Regions from separate parts of the Leucobacter allii genome, predicted to be linked through region 1. Evidence: riboswitches for the same ligand, from Rfam matches in the RefSeq annotation. Region 1 holds a riboswitch; the other holds the start of a gene.

Region 1 (5,153 bases):
TCCTCGCGCAGGTGCGCGCCATCTCCGAGCAGTGGACGGGGGACAAGGGCCTGCCCGAGATGCGCTTCACCCTGGGCACGGTGGCGGAGGCGCTGGATCCCGAGGTGCGCGTCGGCATCGCCGTCGACGGCGAGGGGAGTCTGCACGGGGTGACCTCCTGGCTCCCCGTCTACGGCGGAGACGGACGGGTCGCCGGCTGGACCCTCGATCTCATGCGCCGCCGCGACGGCGGCTTCGGGCCGGTGATGGAGTTCCTCATCGCCTCCTCCGCACGGCACTTCTCGGGCGAGGGCTACGACTTCGTCTCGCTCTCGGGCGCGCCGCTCGTGCGGCCGGCCGACGCGGAGGCGGGACCCGTGGACCAGGTGCTCGAGCAGATCGGGAGCCTCGTGGAACCGCTCTACGGCTTCGCCTCGCTGCACCGCTTCAAGCAGAAGTTCAACCCGCGGCATGAGTCCCTGCACCTTCTCTACCGCGACGAGGGCGATCTGCCGCGCATCGGCGTCGCGCTCACCCGGGCCTATCTTCCGGACGCGTCGCTGCGCGATCTCGTCACCTCCGCGGCCGGAACGGCGGCGCGGACATAGACGCCATGGCGGAGCGCTCCCCCTGGCGCACGGCGAGCGCGGCACTCAGCATCGGCGGCGAGGTGCTCGGTCTGCTCATGCAGCTGGCCCTCGTCTGGGTGGGCGCGGATCTGCTCTGGGGCGGCGACGACGATCTCATGATCGCCCAGCGCTTCGTGTGGTGCAGCGTCGCGATGCTGTACCTCGCCCTCACCGCGCTCGCGCTCAGTCTCCAGGTGCGCATTCGCCAGCCCGACCCCACCGCCACGCGGGTGCTCATCGGCCACCCCGTCACCCGGCTGTTCACGATGGTCTTCACCTTCGGCGCGAGCGTCATCGGACTGTCGGTGGCGGTGGATCTCATCACCGACATCGGTCAGGACGTGCACGACCCCATTGCCGAGTTCACCGCGGTCTGGGCGATGCTGCTCTCCTGGGTGATGTTCAACTGGGGCTACGCTCGGATCTACTTCTCGCGCTTCCACCGATCCTCGGCGCCGCCGCTCGAGTTCCCCGGGACTCCGAGCCCGCGCCTGGCGGATTTCGCGTACTTCGCCTTCACGAACTCGACGACGTTCTCCGTCTCCGACGTGAAGGTCCTCGACACCCACATGCGCTGGACGGTCGTGTGGCACACGACGTTCGCCTTCTTCTTCAACGCGCTCATCATCGCGCTGTCCATGAACGTCATCGCGAACGGGCAGCTGTTCGCCGAGCTGTTCTCGTGAGAGCGGCCGCGTCCGCACGATTCCGCCCAGAGGGAAATGTGACGGGGCGGCGTGCGACGACGCGCCCGAGGGGCTAGCATGAGGAGCGTGTTCCGGGGTCGGTGAGAATCCGAACCGGCGGTGACAGTCCGCGACCCTCGCATCCGCGAGGCCGAACCGGTGGAACTCCGGTACCGACGGTGATGGCAGTGCGGAGTCCGCCTGTGTAGTCCGGATGAGAGGAATGCAGGAGGACGGGCGACCGTCCGCACCCTGTGCACCCGGGACGTGAGGATCGCCGGATGCTGCAGCAGGAACTCGTCGAGGAGGCGATGCGCCGCGCGCTCGGGGTCGCCCGACGCGGGCCCGTCGACGACCCCAATCCGCAGGTCGGCTGCGTGATCCTCGACCCCGACGGCCGGATCGTCGCCGAGGGCTGGCACCGCGGTTCCGGGACGCCGCACGCGGAGATCGACGCGCTGGCGCATCTGCCCGGGCCGTGGCGCGGCCGCTTCTCGGAGCTCACCGCCGTCGTCACCCTCGAGCCGTGCAATCATACGGGGCGCACCGGTCCGTGCGCCGAGGCCCTGCGCGACGCGGGCATCGGCGCGGTCGCCTACGCCCTGGACGATCCGGGCCGCGCCTCCTCGGGCGGGGCCGCCACGCTGCGGGCGGCCGGAGTCGAGGTGCGCGGCGGCGTTCTGGCGGGAGAGGCGCGCGCGCTGCTGGGCGCCTGGCTGGCGCGCCAGGGGGCCGCGGACGCGTCCGCTCCGTCGCCGCTCCGTCGCCCGCGGGTGACCGTGAAGTGGGCGCAGACCCTGGACGGCCGGGCCGCGGCGGCGGACGGGACGAGCCGCTGGATCACCGGGCCCGAGGCGCGCACCGACGTGCACCGTCGGCGCGCCGAGGCCGACGCCATCCTCGTCGGCACCGGCACGCTGCTCGCCGACGACCCGGAACTCACCGCGCGCGACGCCGAGGGGGCGCTCCTCGTCCCGGCGTCCGAGCAGCCGATCCCCGTCGTGCTCGGGCACCGGGGCATCCCCGAGGCGGCGCGGGTGCGCGCGCATCCCGCGCTCGCGGCGCGGGGCGTCCCCGAGCCCCTGAGGCTCCCGGGCGACGATCTCCCCGCCGAACTCGCCGGGCTCGCCGCGCGCGGCATCGGGAGCCTCTTCGTCGAGGGCGGGCCGCGGGTCGCGAGCGCGCTGATCGCGGCCGGCCTGGCGGATGAGCTGCTCGTCTACGTCGCCCCGGCGCTGCTCGGCGGCCCGAGGCTCGCGCTCGGCGACCTCGGGATCCCGAGCATGGCGGGGATCGCGCGGCTCGCGGTGCGCGAGCGCCTCGAGCTCGGCGCGGATCTGCTCGTCCGAGCCGATCGTGTTTCACGTGCAACCCCAGACTCCCCGGCCCCCGGGGACCACGCCTCCGAGGAAGGATAGGCATGTTCACAGGACTCATCGAGGAGATCGGCGAGATCGTGGCCGTCGAGGCGATCGATGATTCGCTCCGCCTCACCATCGCGGGCCCCGTCGTCACCGCGGACGCCGTTCACGGCGCCTCGATCGCGGTGTCCGGCGTCTGCTTGACGGTGATCGAGCAGGGGACCACGTCGGACGGCCGCGGTACCTTCACCGCCGACGTGATGGCCCAGTCGCTGCGCATGTCGACGCTCGGCGCGCTGATCCCCGGCAGCCGGGTGAACCTCGAACGCGCCGTGCGCGTCGACACCCGGCTCGGCGGCCACATCGTCCAGGGGCACGTCGACGGCACCGCGAGCCTCGTCACGTCCACCCCGGCCGAGCAGTGGCGCGTGCTGCGCTTCGCCCTCCCGGCCGCCCTCGCTCCCCTGCTCGTCGACAAGGGCTCCGTGACGCTCTCGGGGGTCTCGCTCACCGTCTCCGGCATCTCCGACCCCGCCGGCGGCGAGGAGGGCGGATCCGGCCACTGGTTCGAGGTCTCGCTCATCCCCGAGACGCTCGCCGCCACGACGCTCGGCGCGCTCGAGCCCGGCGACCGGGTGAACGTCGAGACCGACATCCTCGCGCGCCACGTCGCCCGCATGCTCCGCTTCGGCGGCGAGCCCGCCGCCCTCACCGAACCGCACGTCCCCGAAGGAAGCCGCGCATGACCCCCACCGATTCCCCCGAACCCGCCGGCCGCATCTCGAGCATCGAGGAGGCGGTGGCCGCCATCCGCGCCGGGCGGCCCGTCATCGTCGCCGACGACGAGGATCGCGAGAACGAGGGGGACGTCATCCTCTCGGCCGAGCTCGCGAGCCCCGAGTGGATCGCCTGGACGGTGCGCTGGTCCTCCGGCCTGCTCTGCGCGCCGATGACCAACGACATCGCCGACCAGCTCGACCTGCCCATGATGGTGGAGCGCAACGAGGATGTACGCGGAACGGCATACACGGTCACCGTCGACGCCGCGCACGGCGTGACCACCGGCATCAGCGCGAGCGACCGCGCGACCACGCTGCGGGTGCTCGCCGGCGAGCACTCGGCGCCCGAGGACGTGCGACGCCCGGGCCACGTGCTCCCGCTGCGCGCCGTGGACGGCGGCGTGCGCGCCCGCGCCGGTCACACGGAGGCGGGCGTCGAGCTCATGCGGCTCGCCGGCCTCCGTCCGGTGGCGGCGATCGCCGAGATCGTCGCCGAGGACGGCGAGATGATGCGCCTGCCCGGCCTGCTCGAGCTGGGCGCGGCCGAGGGCGTCCCCGTCATCACCATCGAGCAGCTCATCGCCTATCTCGACGAGCGCGACCCGGAGGGACGGCCTCCGGCGACCGCGCGCCCGCACCGCCAGGTGAGCCTCCGCGCGAACGCGGCCCTGCCGACCACGCACGGAGCGATGCGGGCCCTCGCCTACCGCGACCGGCGGGCCGGGGTCGATCACATCGCGCTCGTGGCCCCGACGCCCGAGGGCGTCGATGCCGGCGCCGACACGCTCGTGCGCGTGCACTCCGAGTGCATCACCGGAGAAGCCTTCGGCTCGCTCAAGTGCGAGTGCGGTCCGCAGCTCGACCGGGCGCTCGACATCATCCACGAGCGCGGCGGCGTCGTCGTATACCTTCGCGGGCATGAGGGGCGCGGCATCGGCCTGGCGAACAAGCTCCGCGCCTACCAGCTGCAGGAGCAGGGCGTCGACACGCTCGAGGCGAACCTCCAGCTCGGCCTCCCGGCCGACGCGCGCGACTACACCGCGGCCGCCGAGATCCTCGCCGATCTCGGCGTGGAGCGCGTGCGGCTGCTCACCAACAACCCCGACAAGGTCGCGCAGCTCGAGGCCCACGGCATCGTCGTGACCGAGCGCGTGCCGCTCATCGTGGGGCTGACCGAGGAGAACCTCGCGTACCTCGCGACCAAGCGCGATCGCATGGGCCACGAGATCCCGAATGCCGCGCTGCCCGGCGCCGCGGCGGCGGACGGAGCGCGCTCGTGAGCGGCGCGGGGGCTCCCGATCTCGCGGTGGACGCGCGCGGGATGCGCGTCGCGATCATCGCGGGCAGCTGGCACGAGGAGATCATGTCCTCGCTGATCGACGGCGCGCGGGACTCGCTCGCCGCCGCCGGTGCCGCGCACGAGGTGTTCCGGGTCGCCGGAGCCTTCGAACTGCCGCTCGCGGCGCAGACCGCCCTCGCCGAGGCGCCCGACGGCGGGGGCTTCGATGCCGCCGTGTGCCTCGGTGTGATCATCCGCGGCGGCACGCCCCACTTCGAGTACGTCTGCGCCGCCGTCACCGACGGGCTCACCCGCGCGCAGCTCGACGCCGGCCGTCCCGTGGGCTTCGGCGTGCTCACGACCGACACGGAGCAGCAGGCGCTCGACCGCTCGGGGCGCCCCGGGGCGCCGGAGTCCAAGGGGCGCGAGGCGGCCGAGGC
Region 2 (5,153 bases), 200 kb from region 1:
GTCGTGGCGCGCTCGCCGCAGCGGGTCGCCGAGCTCGCGGCCGAGGCGCCCGGCGTGCCCGCGTTCGCCTCGCTCGATGCGATCATCGACGCCGGCGTCGACGCGGTGGTCATCACCACCCCGCCGGCCACCCGGCGGGAGCTCGTGCTGCGCGCGCTCCAGCGCGGCGTGCACGTCGTCGCCGACAAGCCCTTCGCCCCCGATGCGGCGACGGCGCGCGAGCTCATCGCCGCCGCCGACCGTGCCGGCCGAACGCTCACGGTCTTCCACAACCGGCGCTGGGACACGGACCTCGTGACGCTGCGCTCCGTGCTCGACTCGGGTCGGCTCGGCCGCGTGTGGCGCGCCGATTTCGCGCTCGAGCAGGACGACCGCTCCGTGCTCGCGCAGGGACCGGATGAGGGCCTGCTGCGCGACCTCGGCGCGCACGTCGTGGATCAGCTCGCCCAGCTCTTCGGACCCGTCGCGCGGGTGGACGCACACCTCGACTGGGTGGGCGCGGGCGACGCCCGCGTCGACGTCGGCTTCGTGCTCGGGCTCCACCACGCGGGCGGCGTCCACAGCTCCGTCTCCTCCTCGAAGGGCGCGCGGCGGGAGGACCGCCGCATGATCGTCTACGGCCGCGAGGGCAACTACGAGTCGCACATGTCCGATGTGCAGGTCGAGCAGCTGCGGGCGGGCCTGCGGCCCGCCACCGACGCGGACGCCTGGGGGGTCGAGGCGCCCGAGCGCTGGGGCGTGCTGCACGACGGATCCGGCCCGACCCCGATCCCTTCCCTGCGCGGGGACTACACCGAGTTCTACCGGGATCTGCATCGCGCGATCGCGACGGGGACGCCGCCCGCGGTGCGGCTCTCCGAGGCGCTGCACACCGTCGCGGTGCTCGACGCGGCGCGCGAGAGCGCGATCTCGGGCACTCGCGTCGAGGTGGCCGCGACCCCCGGATCCTGACCCGCCGCCGCATCCCTCGCCCCGCGCACCGCTCCGCCCCGCCTCGCACCTCCCGCTCCGCCCCCTCTCCCGTCCCCGCCCCCTCTCGCCCTGCACCTCCCACCACCGCACTTCTGCGCCCGCGCCCCCTCTCACCCTGCGCCTCCGCGCCCCCAACCCCCGGGGCCGATCTCCCTCCGCCCCGAAACCTCTCCTCCGCATGAATCCGGGTCGCTCCGGCAGGGTCGGCCCCTCCGCCACCCTGCCGCGGTGACCCGGATCCGGGCCAGGGCGACCCGGAGCGACCCGGACGGGGCGGAGCGGGGCCCGGAACCGAGCGGAACGTGGGCTCGGGAACGGAGCCCTACTCCCGCCCGCGAACGGCCGGGGTGGTCCGCGGGTCGGGCATGAGCGTGTCGATCCGGGGCTTGGCGTGGGCGCGGCACCACACGACGAAGCCGATCGCGGTGAACACGCCGTAGAAGACGTACATGAGGGCCGTGGCGTAATAGCCGGAGCTGAACAGCAGCGGCACGCCGACGAGGTCGACGGCGATCCAGACGAGCCAGAACTCCGTCCACCCCTTCGCCATGCCGTAGGTGGCGAGCAGCGAGCCGACGAAGGTCCAGGCGTCGGCCCAGACCGGATCCCAGGAGCCGAGCGCGCGGAACACCGGCGTCAGCGCGACCGTGCCGAGCAGCAGGACGAGCACGATGCCGACGCGTGCTCCCGCAGGGGCCCAGCGCGGCGTGAGCCGGCCGCCGTCGCCCGCACGCCGCCAGCGGATCCAGCCGTAGACCGCGACGGCGATGAACATCACCTGGCGGCCCGCCTGGCCGAGCAGGCTCGGCAGCGAGTGCTCGGGGGTGAGGATCGAACCGAGGAACACGGTGAGCAGCAGCAGATTGCCGATGATCCCGACCGGCCAGGCCCAGATGCGCCGGCGCATACCGCCGAGCGCGCTCGCGAGCCCGAAGACGTTGCCGACCACCTCGCGCACGAGCAGCGTCTGCCCGCCGGGCAGTTCCCAGTGCGCGGTGAAGGCCTCGACGAGCCACTGCAGCGCGTTCATGGGATCCTCCTCGGGGTGCGGTGCCGCCGAGGGGCGCGTGGGCGGGCCCGCGGGCCCGCGGGCCCGCCCACGCCCGTGCTGCTCTCATCCAGACTGTACTGTCGGTCCCGGAGTTCCACCGGATCGGCCGGTCCCGCGAGGCGGATCGCCTCGCCGGCCCGGTTCGCGGACTGTCACCGCCGGTTCGGACTTCCACCGACCCCGGAGCACGTGTGTGTTCGCCTCGAATGCTACTCCTCCGCGGGCGCGCCCGCGGACGCGGCTCAGGCCCCGAGGGCGGCGTCGGCGTCGCGGAGCACCCGCGAGGCGACCTCGAGCCCCTCGATCCGGCCGAGCGAGACGTCCTCGTGCTCGATGTTGACCCACATCTCGGGATCGACCTCGTGCAGCGCGCGGAGGAACTCCGTCCAGTACGCGGTGTCGTGTCCGCGGCCGAGCGCGACGAAGTCCCACGCCGAGTGCTGCGGCCACTCGTTGGCCCACTCGTCGCCGCCGAGGTTCGTGCGCGGCTCCTCCGGGGAGAGGCGGCGGAAGGAGTTGTCGAGCACGCCGTTGAGCCGCGCCCACTCCGGGTTCACGCGCACGTCCTTCGCGGCGGCGTGGACGACGAGCTCGCCGAGGTGCCGCACGACGGCGACGGGATCCATCTGCTGCCAGAACAGGTGCGAGGCGTCGAGCTCCACTCCGACGTGCGTGGCGCCCGTGAGCTCGATGAGCTTGTGCACGTCGGCGGAGTTGAACACGAGGTTCTGCGGGTGCAGCTCGAGGGCGACCTTCACCCCGTGCTCGGCCGCGAAGCGGTCGGTTTCGCGCCAGAACTTCGCCGCGACATCCCACTGGTAGTCGAGCACGTCGAGTGCGGCCGAGTTCCAGGCGTTCACCACCCAGTTGGTGACGGTCGCGGCGGGCTCGCCGCCGGGGAGCCCCGACATGGTGACCACGCGATCCTGCCCGAGCCGCTCGGCGAGCCGGATCGAGCGGCGGACGTCCTCCGCGTGGGCCTCGCCGATGGCAGGCTTCGGGTGCAGCGGATTGCCGTTGCAGTTGAGGCCCGCGATCCGCACGCCGGTCCCCTCGAACAGGCCGAGGAACTCGTCGCGCGCGGCGTCGGACTCGAGGATCTGCTCCCGGTTGGGGATGTGGGTCGGGGGCAGGAAGCCTCCCGTGTTGAGCTCGATGCCGGTGAGGCCGAGCTCGCGGACGACGCGGATGGCCTCGGGGAGGCTCCGGTCGTGGAGGATCGCGTTGTAGACGCCGAGTTTCATGGGGTGCTCTCTTCTGCTGCGAAGCGGTGCTGCGGGTGGGGATGCGCGGTGGTGGGTGCGGAGCGCGGACGGCGCGGGATCACGCCACGGCGACGGAGGATCCGCCCTGCGCGGCGGACTCGGCGACGGCGGCGAGGAACTCCATGTTGTGCACGCCGTCGGCGAAGCTCCTGCAGCGCGGGAGCGACTCGGCCTCGGGGATCCCCGCGACCTCCTCGAGGAAGGCGCGCGCCTGGTGCACGAACAGGTCGTTCTGGCCGATGCCGACTCCCGGGGCGTCCATCGCCCAGCCGCCGGCGTAGTGCGGGTGGGCGGGGCCGAGGGGCACCGTGCGGTACCCGGCGAGGTCGCCCTGCTCGTCGTGGAGCATGACCTCCACCTGGCCCGGGTTCGTCTGCGACCAGCGGGCGGCGCCCCGCGAGCCGAAGACCTCGACGTACAGGTCGTTCGGGTGGCCGGCGGCCACGCGGGAGACCTCGAGGGTGCCCACGCAGCGCTCGAATGCGGCGTTGAAGCTCGCGTAGTCGTCGTTCGTGACGGGGGCGGTCTCGTCGCTCACCGCGCCGCCGGTGTGCCCGACGACCTGGCCGAGGGGCTTCGGGCGCTCGGTGATGGAGGTGTGGAAGCGGCCGCCGGAGACCTCGCGGACCGGGCCGCAGAGGTACTCGGCGATATAGCTGAGGTGGCTGCCCACGTCGCCGAGCGCGCCGGATCCGGCCGGACCCTGGTAGCGCCAGCTGATGGGGGTGCCGGGTCGGCAGGCGTAGTCGGTCCAGTAGCGGCCGGAGAAATGGAGCACCTCGCCGAGGCGGCCGTCGTCGATGAGCGAGCGGATGAAGGCGAGGCCGGGGCCGCGCAGGTAACTGAAGCCGATGCGGGCGACGGTGCCGTTCGCTGCTGCAGCCGCGGCGGCGTCGGCCATGGCGCGGGCGTCCTCGATGGTGTCGCTCAGCGGCTTCTCGCACAGCACGTGCTTGCCGGCCGCGAGGAGGCCCTCGACGATCTCGCGATGCAGCGCGTTCGCGACGACCACGCTGACGACGTCGATGTCGTCGGCCGCGGCGATGTCGCGCCAGTCGGCGACGTGGCGCTCGAAGCCGAAGCGCTTCGCGGTCTCCTGCCCGAGGGGTGCGTAGACGTCGGCGATCGCGACGAGGCGGATCTCGGGCAGCACGGGGGCGTAGAGAGTCGAGGCGGCGCGGTAGGCGGCGGCGTGCGCCTTGCCCGCCATGCCGGCGCCGATGACGGCGACGCCGAGGGATGCGGTCACGGGAGGGTCCTTTCGCAGAGGGGATCGGGGCGGGGTGTCGTGGGAGGATCGGTGCGCCGACTGCGTTGGAGCGCTCCAATTGGATCACGCTAACGCGGCGGCGAATGTTCTGTCAATATGGAGTCTGCGCGCCGCGCCACCGCCGCCCGGGTGGCGCGGCATCGTCGGATCGCGGGGAGGAGGCGGCATGAAACGGCCCACGATCTACGACGTCGCCCAGCGGGCCGGCGTCTCCAAGTCGCTGGTCTCGCTCGTGCTGCGCGGCTCCCCGCGCGTGAGCGAGGAGAAGCGCGAGGCCGTCCTCGCCGCGGTCGCCGAGCTCGACTACACGCCGAGCCGCCTCGCCGCCGGCCTCGCGGGGACCCGCACGCGCAGCATCGGCGTCGTCGTCGACGACTTCGCGAACCTCTGGTTCGCCCCCGCCCTCGAGGGGCTGCGCGCCGCAGTCGCCGCCGGGGGCTACAGCCTGAGCGTCGCCGACACCGCGCTCAACGCCCACCTCAGCCAGGATCCGATCGCGGTGTTCCGCTCGCTGCGGGTCGACGGCGTCGTGCTCGCCGGGGAGATCTCGGCCGAGGCGGCGCGGCAGCTCGCGGTTCCCGCGGTGGTGCTCGGC

The links. A riboswitch is a leader RNA that binds a small molecule or an ion and turns the genes downstream of it on or off. The one in region 1 is predicted to bind FMN.
Region 2: it holds a riboswitch for FMN, as region 1 does, so the genes downstream of both, pnuC (nicotinamide riboside transporter PnuC) here and ribD (bifunctional diaminohydroxyphosphoribosylaminopyrimidine deaminase/5-amino-6-(5-phosphoribosylamino)uracil reductase RibD) in region 1, are expected to answer to the same signal.

What each region holds. Positions count from the first base shown of each region.
Region 1 covers NZ_CP095045.1:61,209-66,361, reverse strand. The annotation lists gene MUN78_RS00275 (bifunctional lysylphosphatidylglycerol flippase/synthetase MprF) at 1-587, shown strand, start outside; gene MUN78_RS00270 (DUF1345 domain-containing protein) at 593-1,294, shown strand; FMN riboswitch at 1,379-1,524, shown strand; gene ribD (bifunctional diaminohydroxyphosphoribosylaminopyrimidine deaminase/5-amino-6-(5-phosphoribosylamino)uracil reductase RibD) at 1,576-2,712, shown strand; gene MUN78_RS00260 (riboflavin synthase) at 2,715-3,401, shown strand; gene ribA (GTP cyclohydrolase II) at 3,398-4,714, shown strand; gene ribH (6,7-dimethyl-8-ribityllumazine synthase) at 4,711-5,153, shown strand, end outside.
Region 2 covers NZ_CP095045.1:3,427,108-3,432,260, forward strand. The annotation lists gene MUN78_RS15900 (Gfo/Idh/MocA family protein) at 1-951, shown strand, start outside; gene pnuC (nicotinamide riboside transporter PnuC) at 1,295-2,002, opposite strand; FMN riboswitch at 2,075-2,215, opposite strand; gene MUN78_RS15910 (sugar phosphate isomerase/epimerase family protein) at 2,266-3,267, opposite strand; gene MUN78_RS15915 (Gfo/Idh/MocA family protein) at 3,347-4,537, opposite strand; gene MUN78_RS15920 (LacI family DNA-binding transcriptional regulator) at 4,725-5,153, shown strand, end outside.